4 regions of the Frankia casuarinae genome follow, and region 3 is predicted to be linked to each of the others. Evidence: riboswitches for the same ligand, from Rfam matches in the RefSeq annotation. Region 3 holds a riboswitch; each other region holds the start of a gene.
The links. A riboswitch is a leader RNA that binds a small molecule or an ion and turns the genes downstream of it on or off. The one in region 3 is predicted to bind cyclic di-AMP.
Positions count from the first base shown of each region.

Region 1: it holds a riboswitch for cyclic di-AMP, as region 3 does, so the genes downstream of both, FRANCCI3_RS21465 (transglycosylase family protein) here and FRANCCI3_RS22090 (transglycosylase family protein) in region 3, are expected to answer to the same signal.
Region 2: it holds a riboswitch for cyclic di-AMP, as region 3 does, so the genes downstream of both, FRANCCI3_RS01435 (C40 family peptidase) here and FRANCCI3_RS22090 (transglycosylase family protein) in region 3, are expected to answer to the same signal.
Region 4: it holds a riboswitch for cyclic di-AMP, as region 3 does, so the genes downstream of both, FRANCCI3_RS15020 (peptidoglycan-binding protein) here and FRANCCI3_RS22090 (transglycosylase family protein) in region 3, are expected to answer to the same signal.

Region 1 covers NC_007777.1:5,062,845-5,069,844, reverse strand. The annotation lists gene FRANCCI3_RS21475 (hypothetical protein) at 1-313, opposite strand, end outside; gene rlmB (23S rRNA (guanosine(2251)-2'-O)-methyltransferase RlmB) at 556-1,647, shown strand; gene FRANCCI3_RS21465 (transglycosylase family protein) at 1,853-2,233, opposite strand; cyclic di-AMP (ydaO/yuaA leader) riboswitch at 2,236-2,411, opposite strand; gene FRANCCI3_RS21460 (peptide deformylase) at 2,909-4,558, opposite strand; gene FRANCCI3_RS21455 (lipase) at 5,446-6,819, opposite strand.
Region 2 covers NC_007777.1:327,285-334,284, reverse strand. The annotation lists gene FRANCCI3_RS01450 (PhzF family phenazine biosynthesis protein) at 1-190, opposite strand, end outside; gene corA (magnesium/cobalt transporter CorA) at 415-1,674, shown strand; gene FRANCCI3_RS01440 (hypothetical protein) at 1,889-2,275, shown strand; cyclic di-AMP (ydaO/yuaA leader) riboswitch at 2,627-2,793, shown strand; gene FRANCCI3_RS01435 (C40 family peptidase) at 2,799-3,905, shown strand; gene FRANCCI3_RS01430 (PHB depolymerase family esterase) at 4,425-5,093, opposite strand; gene FRANCCI3_RS01425 (type 1 glutamine amidotransferase) at 5,209-5,952, opposite strand; gene FRANCCI3_RS01420 (MurT ligase domain-containing protein) at 6,034-7,000, opposite strand, start outside.
Region 3 covers NC_007777.1:5,210,412-5,217,411, reverse strand. The annotation lists gene FRANCCI3_RS22105 (adenylosuccinate synthase) at 1-577, opposite strand, end outside; gene FRANCCI3_RS22100 (DUF3151 domain-containing protein) at 669-1,103, opposite strand; gene FRANCCI3_RS22095 (transglycosylase family protein) at 1,189-1,908, opposite strand; cyclic di-AMP (ydaO/yuaA leader) riboswitch at 1,911-2,100, opposite strand; gene FRANCCI3_RS22090 (transglycosylase family protein) at 2,574-3,251, opposite strand; cyclic di-AMP (ydaO/yuaA leader) riboswitch at 3,258-3,492, opposite strand; gene fbaA (class II fructose-bisphosphate aldolase) at 4,398-5,435, opposite strand; gene FRANCCI3_RS22080 (DedA family protein) at 5,669-6,268, shown strand; gene FRANCCI3_RS23730 (CAP domain-containing protein) at 6,578-7,000, shown strand, end outside.
Region 4 covers NC_007777.1:3,537,584-3,544,583, reverse strand. The annotation lists gene FRANCCI3_RS15040 (amidohydrolase family protein) at 336-1,685, shown strand; gene FRANCCI3_RS15035 (four-helix bundle copper-binding protein) at 1,903-2,259, shown strand; gene FRANCCI3_RS15030 (alpha/beta hydrolase) at 2,898-3,443, shown strand; cyclic di-AMP (ydaO/yuaA leader) riboswitch at 4,003-4,201, shown strand; gene FRANCCI3_RS15020 (peptidoglycan-binding protein) at 4,693-5,442, shown strand; gene FRANCCI3_RS15015 (AfsR/SARP family transcriptional regulator) at 5,700-6,536, shown strand; gene FRANCCI3_RS28215 (lasso RiPP family leader peptide-containing protein) at 6,730-6,840, shown strand; gene FRANCCI3_RS15010 (asparagine synthase-related protein) at 6,837-7,000, shown strand, end outside.

The DNA.
Region 1 (7,000 bases), 150 kb from region 3:
CCCCGGGTCCGCCTGGGCCGCCGGGCCGGGAGGTGGCGCTCAACGTTCTATGCCGGGCATTCTCCAGGAATGTCACCGCCGCGGCGGTGACACCGCCAGGTCGGGGAGCACACCCGCCGAACGCCCGCGACGGCGTGCCGCGCGGCCCGGCAGCCGTGACGAGCGCGGTACCGTAGGCCTCCACTCCGCCGAGCGTGGTGAGACTGGCATCGAGATCGTCGATGTTGATCAGGTGGCTCCCCGCCTTCGCCATGGGGCACCAGCGGTCTTCGGCCCGCGACCACCCGGCGGCGGGTGGAAGAACGATGCGCACCTGACCCTCCTGACGCCGGTGAGGAGCGGCCGGACCACATCAGGTCGGGCCGTGGGCCTGCCGGCCCTCAGGATAGGGCGCCGGGTCCCCGGAAACGGCCATGTCGAGGTATGCCCATGGCAGAGCTCCTCCGCCGAGTTCCCGCCGAGCTCTCGCCGAGCGCGCCCCGACACGCCGGTGTCGTCCGCCGTATACCGTGGTCACATGGTCATTCCCCGGGCGTGTACTGGTCGGTGGTCCTGATGGCCGGCGCCGCTCGCCGGGACAGCGGGATCGCCCGCGGCGGTCAGGGCGGTCGGGCCGCCAAGGCCGGTTCCCACCGCAAGGGGGCCTCCACGGGCAGCGGCGGTCACGGCCGCAAGGCGCTGGAGGGCCGTGGGGCCACTCCGCCCGCGCAGCTGCGCCCCGGCCATCCCGCCCAGCGTCGTGCGGCGGCGGCTGCGGCGGCCCGTTCCGCCTCGGCCGGAGCCGAGCGGGGTCGAGCGGCCGCCGGCCGGCGCGGGGATGGTGGCCGCGCCGTCGCAGCTGCGGCCACCACCGGGCCGAGCGCCGTGGGGGGTTCCGCGGGGGCCGGGCGCCCACGGCGGACCGAGGGCGACGAGCTGGTGGTCGGGCGCAACGCGGTGGTCGAGGCGCTGCGGGCCGGGGTACCGTCGTCGACCCTTTTCATCGCCGGCGGGCTGGACTTCGACGAGCGGCTCGCCGACGCCCGCCGGCTCGCCGGGCGGGCCGGGATCGCCGTGGCCGACGTCGGCCGCACGGATCTCGACCGGATGTGTGGCACCGCTCCGCATCAGGGTCTCGCCCTCGTGGTACCGCCGTTCCGGTATGCCCATCCGGATGATCTCCTCGCCCGCGCGCGCTCGTCCCCTCCGGGTCTGCTGGTGGCGTTGGACGGGGTCACCGATCCTCGCAACCTCGGGGCCGTGGTGCGCTCGGCCGCCGCCTTCGGTGCCCACGGCGTCGTCGTTCCGGAGCGTAGGGCCGCCGGCGTGACCGCCGCGGCCTGGAAGACCTCGGCGGGGGCTGCCGCCCGGCTGCCGGTGGCGCGCGCCACCAACCTCGCCCGCACGCTCGTCTCCTACGCGGCGGGCGGCCAGTTCGTTGTCGGTCTGGCCGCGGACAGTGAAGTGAGCATCGACGAGCTCACGATGGCGACCGACCCCCTCGTCCTGGTGATCGGTTCCGAGGGACGCGGGTTGTCCAGGCTGGTCGAGCAGCGCTGCGACGTGAGGGTCCGGATCCCCATGGCGGGTGCGGTGGAGTCCCTCAACGCGGGGGTGGCCGCCGGGATCACGCTGGCCGAGATCGCCCGCCGCCGTCGGATCGGCTGAGCCTGCCGATCGGTGGGTCCGCCGGGTCTCCGCCGGGCGGGGCCGCGGAAGTTGAGCTGGCCGACGTCGCCGTGACCGGGAAACCGTGACCGGGAAACGTAGCGCGCAGCCCCGTGTCCCGGACGGGACACGGGGCTGCTGACCGCGCGCCGATCAGTACCGGCCGGGCGCGGACGGTGAAGGCTGGCGCGGGAAGTCGGGCAGCTCAGATCTTGTGACCCCAGCACGGCTTCGAGGCGTACCAGGGGCTCGTCCCCTGCTGGGCGTACAGGATGCGGGCGCGCTGCCACTGCTCGGCGACGCTGGCGTGCTGCGGCAGACCCTTGCCGCCGACCCCGTGCCAGGTGCTGGGCAGAAACTGGAACAACCCGCCGGCGCCGATGGAGTTGACCGCGCGGGGGTTCCCCCCGGACTCACAAGGGATCACCTTGGAGAGGAAGTGGTCGGCGTTCGTCGACGCGCTGGCCGGTTGGGACAGCGCGAGGCCACCGCCGATCGAGGCCGCGAGAGTGGTGGCGGCGATCAAGGCCCGGGAACCGAGCCTGATGCGGTTGAGACCACGAGCGAGCGAACGAGCGTTGGACATTGAGTTGCCCTTCCCCACGCCTGCGAGGTGAGCTGTCGGGTTCGGGCTGGGAATGCCCGGCCGCGCATCGCGGCTTCACCCCGAGGACGTCTTTTATCGGCGCCCGGAATTGGTTCCCCCGCTCCTGCCAAAGGTTTGATTCTCGTCGAGCGGGGGCAGGATTCGGCGTGCCGCCCGACGCATGCCATCAGGTGACGGCACGGCAACGAACATAGCTGAGAGTGACCCGGGAAAAACAAGAGTACGTGAGGATGCACACAGTGCACCCCACTTACTTGTCCCGATCTTTTTAATGGTGTTTCGCGCCCGCGTGCGCGCCCGATCCTAGAGGTTGTTCAGTGGGCTGAAAATCCCCAGTTCGTGGCTGGGTCGTCACGCTGACGGTAAACAATACGCGATGCGTGGGGAATCTGTTCCGCCGCGTGGCGATCGAGCCTCCACTACCCGCTGCCGGCAGTCTCTAACCAGGTTCCGAAAAAATCTGTGTCGACGTTCCGGCGGACCCGCACCTATCGCCTGCTTTCCGGACTATACGGCACGAGGGAACCATGTCATATGTCGGATCTAACAGTCCGTGTCGGACACCCGGTCCCGGCGCTGCGCCGTCGGCACGTCGGCACGTGGGCACGTCGGCATGCCGACGTGCCGCCCGCGGGGCGGGTGCGTTCGGGTTGGTCAGCGGTTGTAGGACCAGGCCGAGCCGGTACCCCGGTACTGCTCCACCGGGATCGGTGTGGTTCCGGCCCGCATCCGATCCGTGTAGAGCTGACCGTGCAGGTGATCGATCTCGTGAGCGACGAGCCGCGCCAGCCCCTGCCGATAGACGGTGATGTGCCGGTTGCCATCGATATCGGTGTGTTCGACGTGCAGCTCCAGCGGCCGGGGGACGAGGCCACGGACGTCGAAGAAGCTCAGGCAGCCCTCGTACTGCTCGTCGGTCTCTCGGGAGGTCTCGATGACGCTGGGGTTGAGCAGCGTGAGCGTGTCGCCGCCCGCGGTACGCACGATCGCCGCGGCGCGGTTGATGCCGACCTGCGGCGCGGCGATGCCCAGGCCCTTGCCGAAGGTGTGCAGGGCGGACACCCGTTCGAGGGCGGAGGACAGTTCGGCGACGACCCGGCGCGCGTCTTCGGCCTCGTTGGGCAGAGCGAACGGGCGGGCCGGCTGCCGCAGGATCGCCTCACCCTCCTGCACGATGCCGACGGCCGCCATCTGATCGCTGGGACGTGTTCCGGTCTCCGTGGCCGGATCACGTTCCGGCACGGTGGCCCGGAAGTTCCATTCCAGCCGGTAGCGGGCGTGCAGCGGCGGCTCGGTGGTCGACCAGGTGAAGATCCGCCGGTCGCCGGAGTCGGTGCGGGCGACTGCGGTCCGCAACGGGAAGGCATCGGCGGTCATCGACGTCTCCATGCCCCAGACCACGGGATCCAGCTCGGCCGGAAAGTCCAGCCGCACCGAGAGGAAACTCGTCGGTACCCGCACGGCACGCTGGAACCACGGCCCCCACTTCTCCCTGCTTACCTGGTAGCTGTAGTTGATCCACGCCGATTCGCCGGGATAGAGCGGAAATCGTCCTCGGCTGTTCTCGAAGAGCAGCCAGACCTCCTTGAGCGCGTCCCAGTCGGTCTTGACCTGCCAGGCCATCTGCTCGCCGCCACAGTGCGCGCTGAGCTGGAGGTCCTCCCAGCGCAGCGGATCGGATCGGTACAACCGCGCGGAGCGTTCCGGATCTCCCGGGAACCGGTCGACCGATATCCGCATCAGATACCGGGTTACCGGTTCGCTGCCGGCGTTGAGAAGACGTCTTCGCTGGTGGGCGACGTACATGCTGTCGTCGTAGCGGAGTTCGGCCCGGTCCTCCTCGACGACCAGGCCCCCCGGTCCGGGGGGGAGCCGGCCCGGGCTCTCGGCGACGACGGGGCCGGGGGCCGGGGCCGGGTCGACGGAGGGGGTCGCGACGTGGGCTACCGGCGTCGGGCCGGATCCGGCCGGAACCGTTGGCGGCCCGGGCGGCTCGCGCACGTCCCGTGCCGCCTCCCACGGCCGTGCGGCCAGGTGGAAATAACTGCCCGGGATGCGCAGCGCGTCGGTGATGCGTTCGATCAGGGAGAGCCGGGCGATGTGGTCCTCGCCCTGCATGATCCGGCTGACCCTGCTCTGGCTGAGCCCTTCCACCGGAGATGCGATGCGATTCTGGCTGGCACCGTCGTACTTCTTCATCAGCCGGAACACCGTGCGGAAGTCCCGCGTCGCGCACGCCGCCCGGAAGTCCTCCCGGGCCAGCAGCCTGGGCGATACCCGGTAAGGTCCAGATTCGTACGACATCGAAACGGCCTTCCATGTCGGTACGGTCGGTGAAGGCCGGAGTGAAATCGGGCGATCAGTCCTCCGTCAGTCGACACATCAGGATAACGACGCCATGTCAAACGGGCACAGATGTCCGGCTGAATGCTCGACTGTCGGGTATCCGACAGCGCGGGATCGGCGGTTTCCCCGATCTTTCCGGGTTTTTGTGGTAAGGCGGATGTCGTGTCTGACTCCTTGCGGACAGCGACGGCTGCTGGTGGCGTGCTGTCGCCGCCGGCCGGGGTGACAGGAGGCGCACCCGCCGCCTGGAAAGAGCTCGTTCCACCCAAGGAACTAGGTCTTCGTCCCGTGGCGATCCGGGCTGCCCTAGCGGCGCGATCCGGGCCTGATGCCCACCGATGCCGCCTCGCTCCTCGATGTCCGACGGCCCGTCGCGGCGGACAACTGTGGAGGGTTAGGCACGGTTTGGCGGCCGTAAACCGGTTCGCCTCCCAATATCTTCGCTTTCGGCCATCTATTCGCGATCTTCGGCGTTTCGCGCCGGGACATCCTCGGCCAAGGCCGTGCGGATGCGACCGCCGAGACGGCCGGGTAGTTCGGTCAACGGGGTCCAGCGGTAGTCAGGGAGCGACCCAACCACAACTGATCAACCAGATGTGGGGGGTCAAGTTTCCGAGACTCGTGGCCCATACGAGAAAGGCATGCCTGACTGACGTTTCCGGATCCCGGTCGCCTGCGTCAGTCTTGGTGGCAGGCCGGTCCCGCCCCGCGTCGAGCCGCGACCTCCGCCGGGCGGGGCCGGCGTGATGCCGAGCCGCGGCCGGGCGCGACGCCCAAGACCTCCGTCGGGGGGCTATGGACAGGTGGCCCTGCCCTGCCCAAGCAGGGCCACCCTCGGCCTCCGTTCAGCCCTCGCCGGTGAAGTGCAGAGTGACGCGATGCCGGTCCGACGGCCAGGCGGGCACCTGGAGAACGCTCCGGTGGGCTGTCTTTCCCCGCGGCGTCATCGCGACTTCGACCGAGCGCTCACCCGCCGGGATGAACACATCTACGCCGGTGATGAAGCCGATCCCGAAATACGCCGGAATCGGCATTGTGAGGTGGGTGACGCCGTCGGAATTCCGGTCGAACAGGTAGACGCCCAGGGCCAGTTTGGACCGGGGCGCGTCGGCGGCGTTCAGCACGTTCTTCCCGTCGATGCTGAGGACGTCGTCGGCGTTCCCCTGGTCCCCCCACCATTCGAGCGGGCGTTCGACGACCAGATCGGTGTGCCCGGGACCGGTCTCCATCCCGCCGCCGATCTCCTGGCCCGGCTGGCTCGTCAGCAGACGTACGAGGTGATCGTCGCGGCGGAACGGCTGGTAGTAGAAGTGGTGGTCGGGTTCCCCGCCGCGTACGATCACGAACTCGTAGGTGGAGGCGCCGTCACCTCGGAACGGACCCCAGGATCCGTCGCCGGAGAGGTGGAAATAACCTTTGAGGCTGTTCGCCCCCCGCCGACCCGTCCGTGGGTCGACCCGGTGAACCTCCAGCCTGGCGTCCCGCACACCGACATTCATCGGATAGCGCAGGGCCCGGCCGGAGATCTCGATCGGGCCCTGCTTCGGCACCACGTCGGTCGTGTGCGGAGTGGTTCCGGTGAGAAACCGGTACATCTCCCTGAAGGTGGCCGTCGAGGTCAGGAGCTGGGCGCGGTCCTGGTCGACGAACCGCACGTTGACGGCCCCCTCGACGCGCCGGGTCGGATCGTTCTCGCCCCAGACCGCCAGGGTGGGCACTCCGGCCGGGGGTCTACCCGCGAGCGAGCCTCCGACGGTGACGTAGTGCGCGACCCGGTTCGCCCGGTCGGATGAGCTGGTCAGGTACCGCTCGCTTAGCGCGGCGCCCTCGAGATGTGCCACCAGATCGAGCTTCTTCGCCCCGGTTGCCTTGAGGATACTAGCGATCTTCGCATCGAGGTCCGGAAGGACCTCCTCGACGGAGTTGGCCGAGGACGACGCATCGTAGTCGAAGGCCTCGACGTAGTCGACGGGATAGCCGTTTGCGGTGAATCGTTGCGCCGGTGTCTCGAAGAGGCTGCCCGACCCAAGGCTGCCGTGCACGAACAGGATCGGGAGGCGAGAGGCGTCCGGGGCGGCGACCGCGGCCTCCGCCAGCTCCCGCGCGAGCGCCGGGGAGCGTCCCGCGCCGGACTCCGTGCCACCAGCGCCGGAACAGGCGACCGCCAGTCCGGCGATGGCAAGCGCGCTCAGCAGGTGGAAGTAACGGCGGCGAGCCACTCGACGTCCCTTTCCCTCGGGATATCCGACGGCCACGCACCGGGCCACCGTCAGCATTTCTCCTGTCGGTTACACCTCGGTAGCGGCGCACCACTGGATCGGACGTTCTGCGCGTCCGACACGTCTCGTGCCAGAGCACAGTACATCGGGCCGGCGCATGTGACGGCCAGGCCCTCGTGAG
Region 2 (7,000 bases), 550 kb from region 3:
TGGCCAGCTCCGCCAACTCCGGGTCGTCGACGAAGACCGTGGCGGGGCAGCCCAGTCGGCGCGCGACGACGGACCGCTCCCGCGCGTCGGGCAGCAGCTTCGCGGCATCCAGCACCACGGCGAGCAGGCTGCCGCCGGCGCCCGTCTCGTCGGCGAACACCCGAAGCGTGCGTACCTCGATCCCGATCACTCGATCCTCCCTGTGACGTATCCCATGCGCCGGACGTGTATCTCACCCTTCGTGCCACACCACGCCGGCACAGTTGCCAGGCATCCGCGTCCACGGTGAAGCCCGGATCGCCTCCGGACGGCCGGCACCGACTTGTCACCATGAAGGTTCACCAGCGGGGAAGGGCGTGGGAGATGCCGACAGGTGGACCTGGACATGGATCGGCGGCAGGGAAGAAGGCAGTGATGCGGGACGACGCGGTGCCGGGCGAAAGGGTACGCGACGAGACGGTACGCGAGACCCGGGGACGCGACGTTGATGGCGCGCGCCCGGACGGCGGCGACCACGGCAGCCAGCATCCCGTTCGGGAGGTGCTGGGGGACGCCCTGGAGCAGGCGTCGGCCAACGCCCATAAGCTCGCCGGCGCGCTGACCCGTCCGGTCTCCCTGGTCCGGGTGGGTCGCAAACGACGCGGGGCGCCCCGCTCCGAGCTACCGCGGACACCGGACGGGCGCGTCATGGCCTGCGGCGTGTACAGCCATGGCCGGCGGGTCACCATGGACATCGACCAGGCCGACGCGCTGCGGTTGGCGCGGTCCGAACGCAACGGGTTCGCCTGGCTCGGCCTGTTCGAGCCGAGCTACGAGCAGCTCACCGCGATCGCCGAGGAGTACAGGCTGGACAAGCTCGCGGTGGAGGACGCGGTCACCGGCCACCAGCGCCCCAAGCTCGAGCAATACGAGAACCACCTGTTCATGGTGCTCAAGACGACCAGTTACGTGGAGCACACCCAGGTAACGGGCACCTCCGAGGTAGTCACCACCGGCGAAATCATGATCTTCCTCGGCGAGGACTTCGTCGTGACCGTGCGGCACGGCAGGCACGGGGAGATGACGAAGCTGCGCGGCCGGCTGGAGGCCAACCCGGAGATGCTCCGGCACGGCCCGACGGCCGTGCTGCACGCCATCTGCGACAGCATTGTGGACGACTACGTCCGCACCGTGGAAAGCATCCAGGCCGACGTCGACCAGATCGAGACGGGCGTCTTCCATCGGGATCAGAAGCCGTCGACGGAAAGCGCCTACCAGATGAAACGCGAGCTTCTGGAGCTCAAGCACGCGGTGCTGCCGCTCGCGGGCCCGTTGCGTACCCTCACCATGGACGCCCCCACGATGGTCGACGTGGCGATGCGCCGTTACTTCCGGGACGTCGCCGACCACCTCGAGCAGGTCAGCGAGCGAATAGCTCACTTCGACGAGCTGCTTTCCTCCGTGCTCCAGGCGACGCTGACGCAGGTGACGATCGCGCAGAACGAGGACATGCGACGGATCAGTGCCTGGGTGGCGATCGGCGCCGTCCCGACCGCCGTCGCCGGGATCTACGGCATGAACTTCGACCACATGCCGGAGCTTCGTCAGACGTGGGGCTACCCGGCCGTCCTGGCCGTCATTACGACGATCTGTCTGTTTCTCTACCGTGCGTTCAAGCGCAACGGCTGGCTCTGACACCGACCTGCATGCTATGCGCGCATAGACCACGACAATGACGGCAGATCCATAGTCCCTTTTTACTATAAGTTGGCTGACGCGACGTATCCGTACGATGGGTTACCCCTGGCCCGCCACGTCGGTTACCGTTACCAACCGTGTCGGAGCAACCGGGTCTCGCGCCAGCCGCTCGGCGCGGTCCCCGCCGACCCCCCACCCCTCGGGGGACTCCATGACCTCGCCTGACCCCAAGAGTCGTAAAACGGCCATCCTGCCCGATCGGGGCGATCTCATCGCGGAGCTCGCCGGCCGGCTGGAGGCCCTCGACGCGCTCCTCAACCGGCTGGAGGATGCCGAGCGGCAGGCCGCCGACGCCAGCGAGCATCTCATCCGGACCCGCCGGTGGCAGGAGGACACGGTCCGGACCATCCAGGAGGAGCGGGCTCGGATGCGCCAGCGCCAGCACGCCCTCGACGAGCTCGCCGACCACGCCCGCGCCGCGGTCGAGGCGCTGGCGCACCACCGCTCGCTGCCCCGTGAGGTCCACGAGCTCGCGGTCGAGCTCCAAGTGCTCGATGCGGCGGGATTCCTCACCCGCCGCGGCTCCCGGTCCCGCTGAGGGGGGTGCACACCCGGCCTCACCCGTCGACTACTTTAAGTAGTCAAAATCGCCCACGGGCCGCGGGAGGGCTACCCGCCCGCCCGCCTCTCACCCGGACCGGCCGCCGCCGCGGACCCCACACGCAACGAAAAACCAGCAGGACAAACGGGGCGCGAAGGGCCTTAGGGCCGCCCGGTCAGCCCGGCCGACCGCGCGGGCCGCCGACGCCGCGCGACGGGAACTTCAACGCGCACTCGCTGTAGTTGGGAAGGACTAGTGTTTACCCACCCCATCCAAGTGGACTAGTCTCACGCCGACGTCACGACAACACCGGGCCGAACGCCGAGTCCTGCCCCCGGCCCCGGTGTCCCCTCCGAGTCGTCATCAGGGGCAGGAGCGGGGGACCCACCTCCACCGGCCGGCGCCGATCCGCGGTGTCGACCTAGGGGTGAAGCTCGACGCGTGAAGGTCACGCGAGAGCCGGGCAGCCCAGCCCGAACCCGACAGCTCACTTCGCAGGCGCACGGGAAGGAATACACCGTTGTCCGCGCAAAGCGTGCAGCTCGACGAAGAAACGCGAGGCGCCGGTCGCGGCCGTCACCGCGCACCCTCCGCGCCCCCGGCCGCCCGCAGCCGGGCCCGGGCCCGCGCCTTCGCCGCCGTGACCACCGGGACCGTCGCGGTCTCCGGAGTGGCTCTCGCCGGCTGCGCCACCGACATCAACGCCGACGCCGCGAAGGACGAGCAGCCGAACACCGCTCCGATCACCCTCGCCGCGCAGATCGGCTCCCAGGCCGCCCTGGGGGGCAGCATCGCCGCCGCGGCGGTCAGCACCCACGGCTCCACCTCCCTGCTCGGCTCGACGGGCGGTGTCGACGCCCCGCCCCTGGCCGGCAAGGTTCAGGTCGGTCTCCGGGTGACCAACCCCGACGTGAGCGTCAGCGCGGACCAGCCGATCGACATCGGCTTCTCGCTCTACAACGAGCAGACCCACGAACCGCTGGCGAACCAGCTGGTCAAGGTGCAGGTGAAGCTCCCCACCGGGTGGGCCACCTTCAAGCACCTTTACACCAACGCCCAGGGCTACGCCTCCTACACGGCCCGGGTGCTCACCACCACGAATGTCACCGCGGTCTTCGACGGCACGGACGCCCTGCAGTCCGCCCGCTCGGCGAACGACGCCACCCTGCGCGTACGGCCGGCGCCCACCCCCCGGCTCGTCCGCAACGCCGCCTGGTCGGATCTCCTCACGACAGGGGACGCCGCGGACCAGGCGTCGGTTCCGGTCCCGTCGAGCTCCCTCGGGGAGAAGGCCGTCTACCTGGCCTCCCTGCAGGCCGGCAAGCCCTACGTCTACGGTGCGGAGGGCCCGAGCTCGTTCGACTGCTCCGGCCTCATCCAGTACATCTTCAAGCAGCTCGGCAGGAGCGTGCCGCGGACGACCGACGCCCAGTTCGCCGCCGCCACCCGGGTGTCGCAGTACAACAAACAGCCCGGCGACCTGATCTTCTTCGGGACACCCGGGAACATTTACCACGTCGGCATCTACGCGGGCGACGGCATGATGTGGGCGGCGCCGCACACCGGCGACGTCGTGTCGCTCAAGAAGATCTATACCACCTCCTACTACGTCGGTCGGATCCTCTAGCGGCCGGTCGGAGCCGGCGCACCGCCCTCATGCCGACGCAACGGCTCACCCGGCTCCGGTGGATCGCCTTCGCGGCTGGGGCGCGGACCACACGAGCCCTGCCAGTCCACGAGCGGCCGGCTACCGAGCCCCTCTCCAGGCGCCGACCCGAAGCCGTGGAAGCCGGACCCGGGACTCCCACCCACCGGCGAAGCCGCGGACAGACCAGCAAGCGGGCCCTGTCACCGCCCGACAACCCGCCTATGTGGTTCCTTTCCAGCTCTCCGGACGGGCCCTCCTTCCGGTGGGACGGACGTCAGATCTCCCCCCCATCTGACGTCCGTCCGGCCGGAAGGCCCCCGATTCCGCCGGCCTTCCCTCGGATTCCCCCCCCATCCGCACGGGAAGGCCGGCGGGCCTCGGGCCCCGGCCGACCAGGTCCGCCGATGCCGCTACCCCCCTCCCGGCGGCATCGGCGGACTTCAGCCCTCGGTCTCTGCCCGGTGCGGAAACCGCCCGGCCCGCTCGCGGGCGCCGCGGTCAGGCCCCCAGCCGGTGACCAGACGAGAACTTCCACAGGGTCTCGCTGACCTTCCGGTCCCAGGAGGCCTCCGGGGCCCGGCCCTCCGGGACACGGTCCTGGCAGGTCGGCCCGGGCTCCGGGTCGAACTGCCCGACGACGCCGACCGCGGCGAACTCCGGCTTACCCGGGGCGCAGGCGGCGGTCAGGGCCAGCCGGGCACCCTCGCCGATCCCCCACACGTAGACCCGGTTCGGATCCACCTTGGTCCGTTTCGTGGAGACGAAGCGGACCACGTCGCGCAGATAGCGCACGTCGGCCCCCTCGGGTCCGTCGATCCGCCACGTGCCGCCCACGGCTTCCGGGAAGGCCACCGCGAAGTCGCGGGAGTTCGCGAGCTTGCCGGCGTCACTCTGCCGGTCAAGTGACTTCGCGTCCGCGTTGTCGTCGTGCAGGATCAACACCAGCGGAAGCGGGTTGGCGGGATCGGACGGGGCCTGGACGAGCAGCTCGCGGCCCGCCGACGCGTAGTCGCCGGGCAGGCTGACCCGCTGGGTCTTCGGGCGGTCACGGGTCCCGAGGTAGCCCCAGACGACCACGATCACGACACCGACGATGAGCACGGTTCTCTTGTTTTTGCCCCACCATCCGGCGAGGGGATTCGACACCACGGTCCAACCGAACCACACCGCTGGCCGGGAAACGCCGCAAACCTGGCAGCAGATGACGACAAGACCGGGGTCAGACCGGGGCCTGTCCGCCTTGTCCCCCCACTTGTCCCCCCAAAAAAAGCCAGGGGACGCGTCAGGTGACGGCCAACGCGCGGCGCCGGGCCTGGCGCAGCACCTCCACCTCGCGGGGCGCGTCCAACGGCGGCAGCGGACCATGGACCCAGCTCAGCAGGAGATCGGCGAGGGCGGGATTCTGCGCGAGCACCGGCCCGTGCAGGTAGGTGCCGATGACCCGGCCATCCACGATGCCGTCCGTTCCGCCGTCACCGTCACCGATCCCGAGCCGGACCGTACCGAGCGGGATGCCGCTCGCGCCGGGCAACCGCCTCGTCCGCCCGGCGTGATTCTCATACCCGTACAGGGTGGGCAGGCCGAGCCGTGCGTCCGGTTCCACCACGATGTCCCCGACCGCACGCGCCGGCGGCGCGTCCGACGGGCCGAAGGAGCGACGGGTCTCCACGTCGACGAGATTCAGCCCCTCGTGGATCTCCCCACCGGATGGGAAGGTCGCGCCGATCACCTGGTAGCCGGCGCACACGGCGAGCACCGCCGCTCCCGAGCTCACCGCTCGCCGGATCGCCCGGTTCTGCCGGATGCCGTCCGCGGCGAGGACCTGCGGTGCGTCCTCGCCGCCGCCGAGCAGGTAGATATCACAGCTCTCGGGCACCGCCGACCCCGCGGGAACGTTCACCACCTCGACCGGCAAACCACGCCAGCGCAGGCGCTGGGACAGCACGATCGCGTTACCGCCGTCGCCGTAGGTACCAAGCAGCTCGGGGTAGATCAGCGCGATCCTGGTCGCAGAGCCGCCCGTCATCGCGTGGATCCCCTCATCTCGCGCACAACCTCACTGCGTGCACAACCTCGCCGCGTGCACAACCTAGCCACGCGCACAACCTCACTGCGTGGACCTCACCAGCAGATCGCGGAACGCCGTGTAGTTGGCGACGACGTCGACCACCTTCTCGTTGGCGGCCAGGGCCGCGTCCCGCGCACTGGCATACACGCTGTGCGGCACCTCCGCATAGGCCAGCCGCACGCTCATGTCCTCCTTGCGCTCCCCGGTGACCAGCACCTGCCGGCCGGCGAGCCGTTCGAACGGCACGTCCCAGATCCAGGACGGATCCCGCCCGTCAGCGGTCTGGGAGTTGAAGTCGATGACGACAGGCCGCGGCGGCGCGTCCGCCAACAGCTCCATCATCTCCACCCAGCCAGCGGGGTTCTTCGCCAGCAGCAGCCGGCCTCGATGGCCCTCCTCGCCGAGCGCCACCTCCTGATAGCGACCCTGCACATCGCCCAGGCCGGTCATGGCCGCAAGCGCATCCTCGATCTCGACGCCGAACTCCCGGGCCGCGGCGGCGGCCATCGCCGCGTTGCCGAGGTTCACCCGTCCGGGCAGATCGAGCCGGGCCTCGATGGTGCGGCCGTACCAGAGTAGTTCCCGGGAGCCGGTGACCGCGACGATCGGCTCGGGCCTGGCCAGCCCGCACTCGGACCACCAGCCGCTGCTGTTGCGGTGTAGCAGCCGGGCGCACTGCGGGCAGACCATCGCGTCCGCCGTCCAGTTCTGCCCCGCCGACACCCAGACCTGCCGGTGCCAGCCCGCCGCCGCCCAGGCCACCAGGGGATCATCGACGTTCGCGACCACCGTCGTGTCGCGCAGCTCCGAGCCGAGCTCGCGCCACATGGCGGCGATGCGCCGCGTCTCGTTGGACCGGTCGAGCTGGTCACGGCTGATGTTCAGCAGCAGGACCACCCGCGGCGAGATCTCCCTGGCCACCTTCGGCAGCCAGATCTCGTCCACCTCGAGAGCCGCCGCCGCGTCAAACGGCGGCCGGGACAGCGCGGCCAGCACCCCGGGCGCC
Region 3 (7,000 bases):
CGTAGTCGGCGTACTCCTCGACCACCTCGTCGAGCTCGATCCGGCGCCGGTTGTAGACCTTGGCCAGGACCTGGTTCTTCTCCCGTAGCACCAGTTCGAGCTTCTTGTGGAAGATGCCCGGGTCGAGGAGATCCTGCACTCTGATGCCCGTACGGGCAACCTTGTCGCCGTAGGTGGGACCGATGCCGCGACCGGTGGTACCGATCCGCGCCTTGCCCAGGTAACGCTCGATGACCCGGTCCAGCGCCCGGTGATGGGGCATGATCAGATGGGCGTTCGCGCTGATCAGGAGCCGGGAGACGTCGATGCCGCGGGCGGTGAGCCCGTCCATCTCGGCCAGCAGCACGCCCGGGTCGATGACGACCCCGTTGCCGATCACGGGAACGCAGTCGGCCCGCAGCATGCCACTGGGAATCAGGTGGAGCGCGTAACTCTCCGCCCCGATGACCACGGTGTGGCCGGCGTTGTTGCCACCCTGGTACCGGACGACGTAATCGACGGCGCCGCCCAGGAGGTCGGTCGCCTTTCCTTTTCCCTCGTCGCCCCACTGGGCACCGATGAGGACAAGAGCAGGCACCGGGCGAGGTTACTAGGGATGGCGGGGTCGTGGGGCCGGCTGCGGCATCCTCGCTGGTCTCCACCACCGACGCGGCCTGATGAACTCACTGTCAGGTGAAGCCGAGCTCACTGGCAGCGACGGAATCGCTGTCGGCCAGGAACGTCCGGCAGCGGGTGGCCTCCTCGGCCTCCCCGATGGCCGCGGCCGCCCGACCGAGAGCGGCGAGCGAACGCAGGAACCCGCGGTTGGGTTCGTGTGACCAGGGGATCGGCCCGTTGCCCTTCCAGCCCGAGCGGCGCAGGGCGTCGAGGCCGCGGTGATAGCCCGTGCGGGCGTAGGCATAGGCCTCGACGGGTCGTCCGCCGGTGAGCGCGAGCTCGGCGAGCGCGGCCCAAGGCACGCTGAACGCGGGCAGCCGGGCGGCGACGGCATCCGGCGGATCACCGGCGACCAGCGCATCGGTCGCGGCCGCGTCGGAGGGCAGGAGCGTCGGCGGCGGACCGGAGAGCAGGTTGGGCTTTCCCGAGGTGGACGGCGTCGTCATGAGTGCATCCTGCCCGACGACCGGCCGCACACGTCATGGAGGTCACCCCGGACGCGCTTGCCCTGCGCGCACGGTGACCGGTCGGTCAGGCCCTGACGCTGACGTTCCACAGATTCTGGCCGACGACCCCGGGTTGACCGTCGCTCACCCGGGTGAGGTACGAGTACAGCGCGGCGATGCCCTGCGACTGCGGTCCGAACTTGCCGTCGACGGTGAGTACGAAGCCCTTCTGACGCATCCTGTCCTGCCAGACGAAGGCGTCCGGGCGAACGTCGTCGCTGAGGGACGCGTCGAGGACCGTGCCCCTGAACGAGCCGTCCCCCATCTCCCGGCGGGCCCGGTCCAGCGTCATGGGGGGTTCCACCGGGGTGATGGCCTGCTGGATGACGTCACCGGAGCCGCCCGGGACACTGGCCGGGCCGTTGTTGGTCAGGCCCATCTTGACCGAGCAGGACGGCCATGGCTGCCAGCCCCGCTGGTTGTAGAGCTTCGCGGCCGCCTCGTCCTGCGTGGCGGGCGATGCCTGGTACGGGCGGCCGGAGTACCCGAGCCCGTGCCAGGTCTGGTCGTCGAACTGGTAGGCACCGGAGAAGCCGTTGCCGGTGTTGACCGCGTAGTTGCCGCCGGACTCGCATTGGCGGAGCTTGGCGAAGTCGTCGGAGGTGGCCGCGCCCGCCGGAGCCGCGGTGACCGCGAGGCCGCTGCCGACGATGGCCGTGACCGCGCCGGTGGTGCGCAGGATGCGACCGGCGGGCGATGGGGCCTGCGGTGCTCGATGTCTGCCGCCACGACGCCCAGAGGGCATGTCAGTCCAATCCCGTCGCCTGCGGGGTGAGCTGTCGGGTGCGGGCTGGGATGGCCCGGCCGGAGGATCCGACCCCGGGTGGGAACCGCTCTCCACCATGGGCCGGGACGCACCGGCTTTACCCCAAGGACGCCGCTTGCGGCGCCCGAAATGTGGGTCCCCCACTCCTGCCCGCTGCGGTCGATGTTCGTTCCGGCCGCTCGTACGGGGGCAGGACTCGGCGTCCGTCCGGGCGGCCTCGCCGACGAGGCGAGTGAGCGGCACTCTAGCGAGAACCGCTCATGGAGCGCAAACCGGGGTGGTCCGGAGTAACCAGTGAGGATCGCGCGAATCGTGCCACTTCCATACAGGTTCCGCAGGTGGCTCGCTGGTCCTGCTGTTCCTCGTCGGCCTTGCCGAAGATCGGCTCTGCCGAAGATCGGCCCTGCCGGAGGCCGGTCAGGGTGCGGTCCTGGTGATGCTGGTGGTGGGTTGTACGGGCCGGCCCGTACGGGCCGTCAACCGGAGATCGTCCGGAGACAGGTCGGGCCAGCCCGTCGTCGAGGTGAGATCCCCTGACCGGTGTCGCCGGGGTGGGATGTCCGGTTCCCGCGGCGGTCGTCCCTCCGCCACGGGGGCGGAGCGAATGGATCAGCTGATGGAGCTGATGGGGCTGATGGGGAGGATCAGCGGAAGGTGGCCCGCCAGGTCGCCGGGCCGACGATGCCGTCGACGGCGAGTCCCTTGGCGGCCTGCAGGGCGCGGGCGACTGCGGCGGAGCGTGGTCCGTAGCGGCCGTCGATCGTGATCGGATAGCCCAGATGGTTGACGCGGGCCTGCCAGGCCCGCACGTCGTCACGTACCTGCCTGGCCAGTGCGGTCGTCAGGTTACGGGTGAATACGGGGGTGCTCATGGAGATGGGGCTGACCGTCAGCTCGCGGCGTTCCGTCGTGCGCGAGGCCTGGCCCGAGGAGCTCGACGAGCCGCCCGCGAGCTGGTCGGCGCCCATCCCGCGGCCACAGGCCGGCCACTGGCCGAAGCCGGACCGTCGGGCGAGCTTGAGCGCGGCCTCGTCCTGGACGGCCGGGGAAGCCTGGTGCGGCAGACCGCCGTAGCCGAGGCTGTGCCAAGTGCTGGCGGAGAACTGGTAAGCGCCGTAGTACGCGTTGCCGGTGTTGGTCGTGTAGTCACCGCCGGACTCGCACTGCCGCAGGCCCGTCCAGGTGGTGGCCGCATCGGCCGGCTGGCTGAGCGCGAAGGTGCCGCCCACCGCCGCCGCGAGTACTGGTGCGACCACGAGGGCCCGGGCCCGGCTGCGGGTACCGGCGCGGCATTGTCGGCCACTGATACGTGCGTCGGACATGTCTTGTGGTCCTTCCCCACGCCTGCGAGGTGAGCTGTCGGATTCGGGCTGGGAACTGCCCGGCCGTGCCAGGGATCCCTGGAGACGGAAGCCGCACCGGAAATACCTTTCCGGGTGGTCGTCGCACATGGCTTCACCCCGAGAGCATCGAATCCTTTCGATACTCGGAGATGGGTCCCCCGTTCCTGCCGCCCGGTTCGAGAAATCGTCGGCCAGGGGCAGGATTCGGCGTGCCGCCCGACGAATGCCCGACGTTGTTGCCGGGCACGGCGAAAACCATAACCACGCCGCCCGGCGAGTCGCCAAGCATTGAATAGGGTGCGTGAAAAAGAGCACACTCGGCGCGCCTGCTTGAGTAGGAACTGGCGGCCTGGTATCGCGCGTGCGCGCCCGCTCATCAACCTGGCGGTACGGCGTGCGGAGGCATTTGTGCTCGGCCGATCACCCTGTTTGCCGATGGTCGACGATGAGCGGAGAGTCCCACATCAGGCCAGATGCGTGACATGTCGACAAAGGCGTGACGGCCCTGCTACGAGATCGACGCGAGTGATCGGCCTGATACTACGCTTCGTCCATTGAAGCCTGTTTTTGTGAGAAAAACAACGGAAATCGGGCGGTAACTTGCGGCGTTGTGATTTTTGCACACGGCGGATTCAATCGGACACCGACTGTGAAAAGCGCCCGTCGGATCACCACAGTGGGCGAAGGGGTTCCCTGGGGGTGGGGCGGTAGGTGAACGGTTACCGAAGGTCCGGTGCGTGTCCGCTCATTTGGCCGAAACCTGCTGGTTGCCGGCGGGGGCGGCGTTACGCGAGGAGCGGGATGCCGCGCCCGCTAAACAGTGGTCCCCCAGCCGTCGGAGCGACCGGGGGACCGCGCGGGCCGGCATAGTACGGGAAATCGGCGGGTCGTGCATCGGACCGGGGCGGGTCGGATGTCCGCCGCGTGCCGGTCGTTCCGTCCGCCGGAAATGATGGAGAGGGTCGGACCGAGGGGTCCGGAGAATGTCCTCGGACGAGCGGCGGCGGTTGCTCGGTTGCCCGTTCGCGGCCGGCGGCTATCTGTCCGCTTGTCCGCCGGCCGGCGGACAAGCGGCCGGTATCCGACGAACCGATCCCGCCAGCCGGCGTGCGCTCCTGGGCCCGACTATGCCCGCCCGAGGCTGGTGCCGGCGGAACGGAGGTCCTCACACGCCTGGGCGACGCGGGCCGCCATGCTGCTCTCCGCGAGCTTTCCGTAGGTACGCGGGTCGTACGCCTTCTTCACGCCGACCTCACCGTCCACCTTGAGAACGCCGTCATAGTTTTTGAACACGTGGTCCACGATGGGGCGGGTGAATGCGTACTGGGTGTCCGTGTCCACGTTCATCTTGACCACCCCGTAGTCGAGGGTCTCGCGGATTTCGGTGAGAGCCGACCCGCTACCGCCGTGAAAGACGAGGTTGAACGGCTTCGCGCCGGCTGGCAGCCCGAGCTTCCTGGCGACGTACTCCTGTCCTTCGTGCAGAATCGTCGGGCGTAGCTTGACGTTTCCGGGCTTGTACACACCGTGCACGTTGCCGAAGGTGGCGGCGAGCAGGTAGCGCCCCTTCGCGCCGGTGCCGAGCACCTCGGCCGTCCGCCACATGTCCTCCGGCGTCGTGTAGAGCTTCTCGTCGATCGCGCCGACGACGCCGTCCTCCTCGCCGCCGACGACCCCGATCTCGACCTCGAGAACGATCTTCGCGGCGGCGGCGTCCGCGAGTAGTTCTTCGGCGATCTTGAGGTTCTCCTCGAGGGGGACCGCCGAGCCGTCCCACATGTGCGACTGGAAGAGCGGCTCGCGTCCCTGGGCCACCCGATTCTTCGAGATCGCGATCAAGGGGCGGATGTAGGTGTCAAGCTTGTCGGCCGGGCAGTGGTCGGTGTGCAGGGCGATGTTGACCGGATACGCCTTCGCGACGTGGTGGGCGAACTCGGCCAGTGCCTCCGCGCCGAGGACCATGTTCTTCACCGTCGAGCCGGACAGGTACTCGGCACCGCCGGTGGACACCTGCACGATGCCGTCACTGCCGGCTTCGGTGAAGCCCCGCAGCGCGGCGTTCAGGGACTGCGACGAGGTCACGTTGATCGCGGGGTAGGCGAAGGACTGGGCCTTCGCCCGGTCGAGCATCTCGGCATATACGTCTGGCGTGGCGATGGGCATCGGTGGGGCTCCTTACGAACCTGTAGGGGCGCCGATCAGCCATGCACCCGCGGTGCAGGGCAGCCGGATCGGGCCGAAGCCCGCCGTGGACTCCTGATGGGCGAAGGGTATGACGCCTTGCCCCGTCCCGGGGTCGGATGCGGCTGACGTCGCCGGCGCGGTGCGGATCCGCGCGATGTGGTCCCCGCCGACTTGGTCGGCGGGTGCCGACCAGGGGCCGGCACACTGGTCGAGTGGACGTCGGCAGCCTGTCCGGGATGACGCTGTACGTCGTCCTCTTCGCGGTCATCTTCGTCGAGAGCGGGATCCTGATCGGGTTCTGGCTTCCGGGTGACACCATTCTCTTCGCGGCCGGGCTGATGGCGGCGGACGCGGCGTCGAACGTGTCCGTCGCGGTCCTCTCGATCGGGGTCGCGGCGGCAGCCACCGTCGGGGCGGCGGCGGGCTACTACACCGGGCATCGTCTCGGCCGGCCGTACCTGGAACGCAGGCACGCCACGGTGCTGGCCCGTACGGAGGAATTCTACCGGCGGTTCGGGCCGATCACCCTGGTCGCGGCCCGCTTCGTGCCGTGGGCGAGGACGTTCGCGCCGGTACTCGCCGGGACCGTGGCGATGTCATGGTCCCGCTTTCTGATCGCGGTCGTGCTCGGGGCGCTCGTCTGGGGGACCGGATTGATCCTTCTGGGCTATACGGCGGCCGCCATTCCTGGGCTGCGGGACGCGGCGGTGTGGATCGCGCTCGTAGTGATCGTCATCTCCGTCATCGCCGGGATCGCCGGCGAGCTGCTGCGCCGGCGATCGGGCCGGCTCCCCGACCAGGGGCCGCGGTAGTCCGCGTCGGGCGAGGAGCGCCGAGGGGGCGGGCGAGGAGCGCAGGGATGTTGTCCGTCAGTGCCCCGCGGCGCCGGATCATGCCGGGAGATCCGTGGACCGGTAGTCTCCACGACGTTACGACCAGATCACATTGGACGATCAATTCCCTTTCCTATGGCAATTTCTGGCTATGGCCGGCTAACCTTGATCGATCCAGGTACGCGGTCGGGGGTCCGACCACCGAAGGATTCGATGCTTCGACAGCACGGGCGGCACCATGCGGGACGGCGTCGCGCCGGCCCCGTCCTCTGCAGCGCGGCAGGGGCCTTGACCGCGGTTCTGACGGTCGTGCTGCTCGCGGGTGGTCATTCGGCACCGCGTGACGGTGACCGCCTGGCCGGCCGCGCCGGCACGCAGCCGGATCGGGGCGTGGTCGGGGTGGCGGCCGGGGTCCCCCCCACGTCGATCGCGGGTCGGATCGCGGATCGGGGTGCGCCGACCGGACCCGGGGCCGAGCCTCCGCCCACCGCTCGCCTGGCCGGTCCGGATCAGCTGGCCGCCGCGCGGGCGGCGGCTCTGGCCCTGGCCGCGCCGGTGACTGCTCCGTCCGCGTCGGCCCCGGCCGTCGCATCCCCCCACCCGCCGTACCTGCCGGCCTCCTGGATGAGCCTGGTCGGTCAGGTCGCGACCTCGACCAACTTCGAGCGCCGGGCGGCCGGTTGTCCTCCGTTGATCGTCGACTTGCGGTTG
Region 4 (7,000 bases), 1.7 Mb from region 3:
CGAACTCACTCATCGCCGTCACATCGACACCTGCCGCGTCAACACGGCGGCCTGTCCCCGTTGACATCCGGATGACCTCCGGAACATCCGGACCTCCCGCACCCCGGCCTCGACCTTCGATCTGACATCCGCCTCCGCGCGTTTGTCGGTCGGTGCTCGATCCGGCCGGAACGAGGCGTTGGAGGTCGTCGTCAACGGCAGGAACGGCGCTGGTCATGACCGATCCCCCGGCATCATCGGAACAATCCCTGACTCCGGAGCAGCCTCCGGCGCACGGGCGATCCACCGCGACGGAACAGTCCGAGTCCGGGCGTCCCGAGTCCGGGCGGTCGACGGTGCCCGGACGATCAGAGGCGGCCGAGGCCTTCGTCCTGCGGGGGGTGCACGTCCTCGACAGGACCGGGCGCTTCGGTGAGCCGACCGACGTCGCCGTCGGCGGCGGGATCATCCATGCGGTCGGCACGCGACTCGGTCTTGACCGGGACGCCGTCGACGTTGACGCCCACGACCTGTGGCTGATGCCAGGGGTCGTCGACTGCCACGCCCACGTCACGCAGTCCACCTATGATCCGTTCGAGCTGGCGACGGCGTCGCTGTCCACCCGGGTCCTGCAGACCGCCGCCGCGTTGCGGGCGTCGTTGGCGGCCGGTGTCACACACCTGCGGGACGCCGGCGGCGCCGACGCCGGCATCCGGGACGCGGTCAGCGCGGGCACCGTGCCCGGACCTCGGCTTGCCGTGTCCGTCGTCGGGCTGAGCCGGTCCGGGCGGCACGGTGACGGGGCGATCATCGGTCCCGGGCTGGAGTCGGCCGAAGATCTTCTCATGCCGGACTATCCCGGCCGGCCCCCGCATACCGTTACCGAGGCGGGCAGCCTGCCGGCCTCGGTGCGGGGCATTCTGCGGGCGGGTGCGGACTGGATCATGATCTACGCGAGCGGCGGGGTGATGTCCGCCCGGCCGGGGCAGCCCGAGCCGCAGTTCAGCCCGGTGGAGCTTGCGGCCGCCGTCGCGGAGGCCCGGCGGTACGGACGTCCGGTGATGATGCACGCCTTGGGCGAGCGGTCGATCGAGGCCGCGGTCGCAGCCGGAGCGCGTTCCATCGAACACGGCATCGGGCTCACCGAGCCCGTGGCGGCCGCCATGGCGGCCGCCGGGGTGACGCTCGTCCCCACCCTGTCGCCCTACCAGGACCTGGCGGCGCTGGCGGCCACCGGAGTGCTGCCGGGCTGGGCGGCGGACCGAGCCGAGGCCACCGAGGCCGCGCTGGCCGGCACGATCGCGGTCGCCCGTGCGGCGGGGGTGCCGATCGCGCTCGGCAGCGACGCCCGGCACCGCACCCGGCACGGCGCGAACCTGGCCGAGATCAGCCGGCTGCGCCATGCCGGGCTCACCCCACCCGAGGCGCTGCTCGCCGCGACCGCGACCGGAGCCCGGCTCTTCGGACTGGGTGAGGGAGCCGGCCGCATCGCCGTCGGCTCCGCCTTCGACGCGATCCTGCTCGACGCGGACCCCGGGGACCTGTCGATCTTCGAGCGGCCGGGCGCTGTGAGCGGAGTGTTCCTTGGCGGTCGCGCGGTGCTGCCCCACCCGCGGCTGCCCGGGAAGCTGGTCCGCCCCACCATGGTGATGGAAGAGGTGCCGAGAATCGTTCCCGAGCGGCCCGCGGTGTCGCCGCCCGGCTGACTCTCCCGTTTTCCGGAATGTTCACGAAATATCAAAAGAAATACCCTTAGTATGGCTCGCGGGATTTCGTCGGATCCATTCTGGGACGGCGATTGACCGAGATGCGGATCGGCCCCCGAAAGCTATCGTCGTAGGGGCCCCGCTGCCGGCTGCCGTCAGGTGGTCCGGGCCGTTCGCTGGTACGGGGTGCCGCGTCTCCAATGCCTGGAGGGTTCTCATGCAGCACGCTGAAATGATCAATAAGAACATGCGGAAGGCCATCGAGGAGTGTATGTCCTGCTCGGCTCTGTGCGAGGAGACGATCTCCTACTGCATGGACATGCCGGGCGCCATGATGGAGTCGGCGAACATGCGGCTGATGATGGACTGCGCGGCCGTCACCAGGACCTGCGCCGACATGATGTGCCGGATGTCGCCGATGCACGGGGAAATGTGCGCGATGTGCGCGCGGATCTGCGTGATGTGCGCTGAGATGTGCGAGAGGATGCCGCAGGATCAGCAGCTCGCCAAGCTCGCCGGCGCATGCCGGTCCTGCGCGGAGAGCTGCAACACGATGGTGGGCGCCGCCGCCTGAGCCGCGTCCGGCCCGACGGCGCCGGGGCGCAGCCGGCGGTCACCCGACTCCGCCCCGGCGTCCGGCTGTGCGGCGGCGCGTGGCACATGATGCGCGGCACATGATGCGCGGCACATGATGCGCGGCCTCGGTCACGACCGGTGGCTACGGTTACGTATCCTCGGGCGGACATGGGGTGAAACACCTGAGTAACAATATTGACCATGTTGACAGGTAGCCGTCGGATAGGCAAAATATGGTCATGTTCTCCTCGGTGGGTCGGATGACCCCCCTGGTCGTCCGTGGCCACATTGACTTCCTGCGAGCGGCCTCGTCCGGTTGTCCGACCCGGCCGCTTCACGTGCTTTACTAGCCTCCTCGGATTTCCCTCGCTCTCGGTGTTCTCCCTGGCGTTCTCCTGATTCACGGTCACTCGATAGGTCTGTCCGTAGATCGTCATCGCCTGCGTGGACGCCAGCCGCCTCGGTATCGATGTCCGGTCAGTACCGGGTACATCTCTGGACGGTTTCCGATCGGAGCATGCTGTGTCGTCCATGGTTTCGTCGTCATACTTTCATCCGCGCCCCCGTGGATATGTGGGGGGGCCGGGAACCCGTTACTGGCCCAGTGGTGATCCCACCCACTCGAGAAGAGCCAGTGTGGTCCTTCTTCCCGGTCGTGGAGAATCCGCCGAACATTTCGAGGGCCTAGCTTTCCGGCTCGCGCTCGACGGCTATCAGGTGACGTTTCTCGACCATGGGAGAGACACCGTCCTCGCCCTTGGTGAGGCGCGTGCCCCCGATGGTCCGTTCGTCCTGCTGGGTTCGGACAGCGGGGCCCTGCGGGCGTTGGTCGGCGCCGGTTCGCCAGCGGTCCGGCCGGATGCCCTCGTGTTGCTCGACCTGCCGCTGGTGTACCGGAAGATCGCGGGCGAGGATCCGGGACAACCGATCCCACGGTCGCTTCCCGACCTGCCGATCCTGTTGCTCCATGCCGAGCGCGACGAGGTCAGCCCGCTTGCGCTGGCGCGCATGATGACGCGGACCGCGCGCCGGGCCCGGCTGGCGTCGCTGCCCGGGGGGCATGGCGTGCTCGCCGGCCCCGGCCGGCGTGCGGTCGGCGCGCACATCCTGCTGTTCCTCGAGAACCTCCGTGTCCCGCGGCTGGCCCCACGGCAACGGCAGCGGGACCGGTCGGTCGACTGATCTCGCCCGGTGCCGGGCGCGCCCGCGTGCCGGTCCGATCGGGGTGTGCCTTCGCGGGAGGCCCAACCGCTCAGCAGGTGTTTCCTCGGCGGGTGCCGGCGCGAATCACGCGAATCCGCGGGTCAGTCGTCCGTCCCGTACCGCATCGTCCGTTTTCCAACGGCGCAGGCTTCGAGCCGCAGGCTCGAAGCCTGCGCCGTTCGCGTTTGCGTACCCGTCCGCACGCCACCCGACCCCCGGGCCAGGCTTCCCGCTTGCCGTGGTTGCCGTGGTTGCCGTGGTTGCCGTGGTTGCCGGGGTTGGGTTGCCGGACGGCCGGGCGGTCCCGGTGACTACCGGACCTCGTGGCCACCGGTCCCCGTCTCGACAGACCGGCCATATCGCCAAGATCCGGTCGTGACGGGTGATCTGCGTCGCTACCGGTAGCTGCTATTGATGTCCGAGAGTTGCGGCATCGCAGCGTTATGCACGCATCGTGACCAACATGCGCCCAGATTCGGCACAACTCGTACTTGTCACTACGGTCTGTAGTTCGCTACGGTTGCGGGGTATCAACAGCTCCGGGCCGACGCCGAGTTCTGTCCACGGTCCGCAGCTCCCTCCGAGAGATCTTGGGCAGAAGCGGGGGAACCACGTTCCTCCGGGTGGCTCGTTGCGGGCCACCCTTGGGGTTAAGCCGTTACGCGCACGCCGCGGAAACGGCCGGGCTTCCCGGCCCGAACCCGACAGCTAACCTCGCAGGCGTACGGGAAGGACTCGACGTTGCCTGTGTTTCAGGAACGCTCGGCTCCGGTCTTCTGGACCGTGACGCCGTTCGGCGCGACCCGCGGTGCGTCCCCGCCATACGGGGCGCCGTTCTCGCCCTGACGTCTTCGCGAGAACGTGCCATCCGGTCGGTGCCCGTACCGGCCGATCGCGCTGACGCGCCATACCACCAGCTCGGCTGAAAGCCACCCGGCCTCGTCGTCTGTGGTCGGCTGACCCCTGCCGTCCACCGGGCCCGCCAGGCCTGGAACGGAATGACCACGGCCGCCTGCCGTGCTGTTCAGCCCATCGACCCCGGGATCCCCAGGGCGCGTCGATCGGTCGTCCCCGGTCGTCCCCGGACGGCCTCTCGGCGCACCGGCAGACCGGCACTGGGTGCTGCCCTTCTCCAGCGCGGTCGTCTCCGCTCGCCCTCCTTCGAGCGGCATCCCTCCCCTCGATCACCCGTCTGTGTTCGACGACACCGAAATGAGATGTCAAAGAAATGGCCAAGGGAAAGCATCGGAAACGTTCCACCCGGACCCGGGGCGCCGTTGTCGCCGCCGTCGGTGTGATCGGCGCCGGCGCCGGCATGTTCGCCACCGCGAGCCCGGCCAGGGCCGCCACCACGGTCCCCGATGTGACGATCGCCAGCGCGGCCGCGAACGCGGGACTGCCCGGCTGCCGCGGCGTTCCGCTGGCCACCTGGGTCGCGGTGGCTCTTGCGGAGTCCGGCGGCAACCCCTACGCCCACGCCACCTACGGCGAGGACTCGCGCGGCCTGTGGCAGATCAACATGCGGGCCCACGCCGGCTGGGTGGGTAACCGCAACCTCTACGACCCGGCCGTCAACGCCTGGGCGGCGAAGAAGGTCTGTGAAGGCCAGGGCATCACCGCCTGGAGCGCCTACACCAACGGCCTGCACTACCGCTACCTGGCCCGGGGACAGGCGGCGGCGGCGGCCGTCTCGCGCGGCGTGCGGTTCACGAACATCTCCTACTCCTCGCTGGCTGCCCCGGTGCGTGCGGCCGTGGTGGCACCCGCGGCCCGCTACCCGTCGCTGGCCGTCGGCCTCGGGTTCCGCCTCGACGTCCACCAGATCCAGAAGAGGCTCGCCAGCCTTGGCTACCCGATCAGCGTGGATGGGAAGTTCGGGTACCAGACCAACCACATGGTCAAGGACTTCCAGCTGAAGCACGGTCTGGTGGTTGACGGGATCGTCGGACCGCAGACGCGGGCGAAGCTCGGGATCTGACTCTGATCGAGGCCCGCCGACCGGGCTCCGCTGCCGCCGGCCGGTGTTCCCGACCCGCCCGAGGGCGCTGCTCGATATCCGCACGCACCGGATGACTACCCGGGGTGAGGTGGGGGTATTCAGCCACCGGGCCAGCACCCGGCCGGGAGCACCGGGTCGGGAGACGGCATCGGCCCGGGCGGGACCAGCCGGCCCGCACGGGACCAGCCGGCCCGCACGGGAAAACCGAAACGGGGGCCCGATCGATGAGAGCCACGATGCTCGACGACTACCTACCTGAGGCGAGTCCGAACGCATCCTCCGTGACCGGGGCCGGTCTCCTGTTCGCGGTCCTGGGGCCGCTGGAGGTGCGGCGATCCTCGGGCGAGCAGGTCCGCATCGACCAGCGCAAGAAGCGCATACTGCTGCTGACCCTGCTGCTGCACGCCGGCCAGTGGGTGAGTGTGGACGGGATGCGGCTCGCGCTCTGGCAGGATGCCCCGCCGCGCTCCGCCGGGGGCAACATCAAGACTTATCTCTCGGAGCTGCGGCACACCCTCCGGCCGCCCCTGGACACGTCCGGAGCCGGGGGGAACGGCCCCGGGCGCATCGAGAGCCGGCCGGGGGAGTACCGCCTGGTCGTCGCGTCCGGTGAGATCGACGCTAAGCGGTTCGAATCGGCCGCCGAGCAGGGCCGCGCCGCCGTGCGCGCCGGCTCGCCGGAACGCGCCGCCGGGTTTTTCGAAGGCGCCCTCGCGCTGTGGCGGGGGGACGCCTTCGACGAGCTCCCGGCGGAGATCGCGGGCGCGGAGGTCCTCCGGCTGGAGGAGGCTCGCTGGGCGGTGTGCGAGGACCTGATCGACGCCCGCCTGGCCCTCGGCGAGTACGACCGGGTGCTGCCGACCCTGCGGGCGCTCACGGTCGAACATCCGACCCGGGAACGTCTCTGGGCCCAGCTGATCCTTGCGTTGGAACACACCGGCCGGCGGGCCGAGGCACTGGCCGAGTACCAGACGGTCTACCGGCGGCTGGTGACCGAACTCGGGATCGAGCCCGGTGTCGAACTGCGGCGTGCCCATCAGCATGTACTGAATCCGGACTCGTGGGTCACCTGATGCCACGGCCGTGCCGGCCGAGTCGTGCGCCGGAAGTCAGCTGAACCGCCAGTGAACCCGGCGGGGGAATTTCAACCATACGGGCTGGACCAGCCGGCCGGCGCCCGGGCCACGCGCGCGGCGCCGCCGTGTATCACCACCGGGGCGCACGCCACCGGGGCGAGGGCGCGCGGAAACCGCTGAGGAGAAGACGATGAAGGCTATCTACCTCCCCCCGCGACTGGAAGATGCCGGCAGCTTCGCCGCAGTGACGAACGGCCGCTGGGGCTGGGGGCGTGACTACTCCTGGCGGCGTTTTGCGTGACGGCGGCCGGGGTGGCGGTGGTCCCGATTCCGTCCTGCTGGTTTCTGGTGCTGGCCGACCGTGATCCCGTCGTGCGTCCGCCGGGGGCTCGTCGCATGCTGCGGTATGCCTCCGGGCGGCCGTGGATCGTCGGCAACTGGCCGGACGATGCCATGGTCAG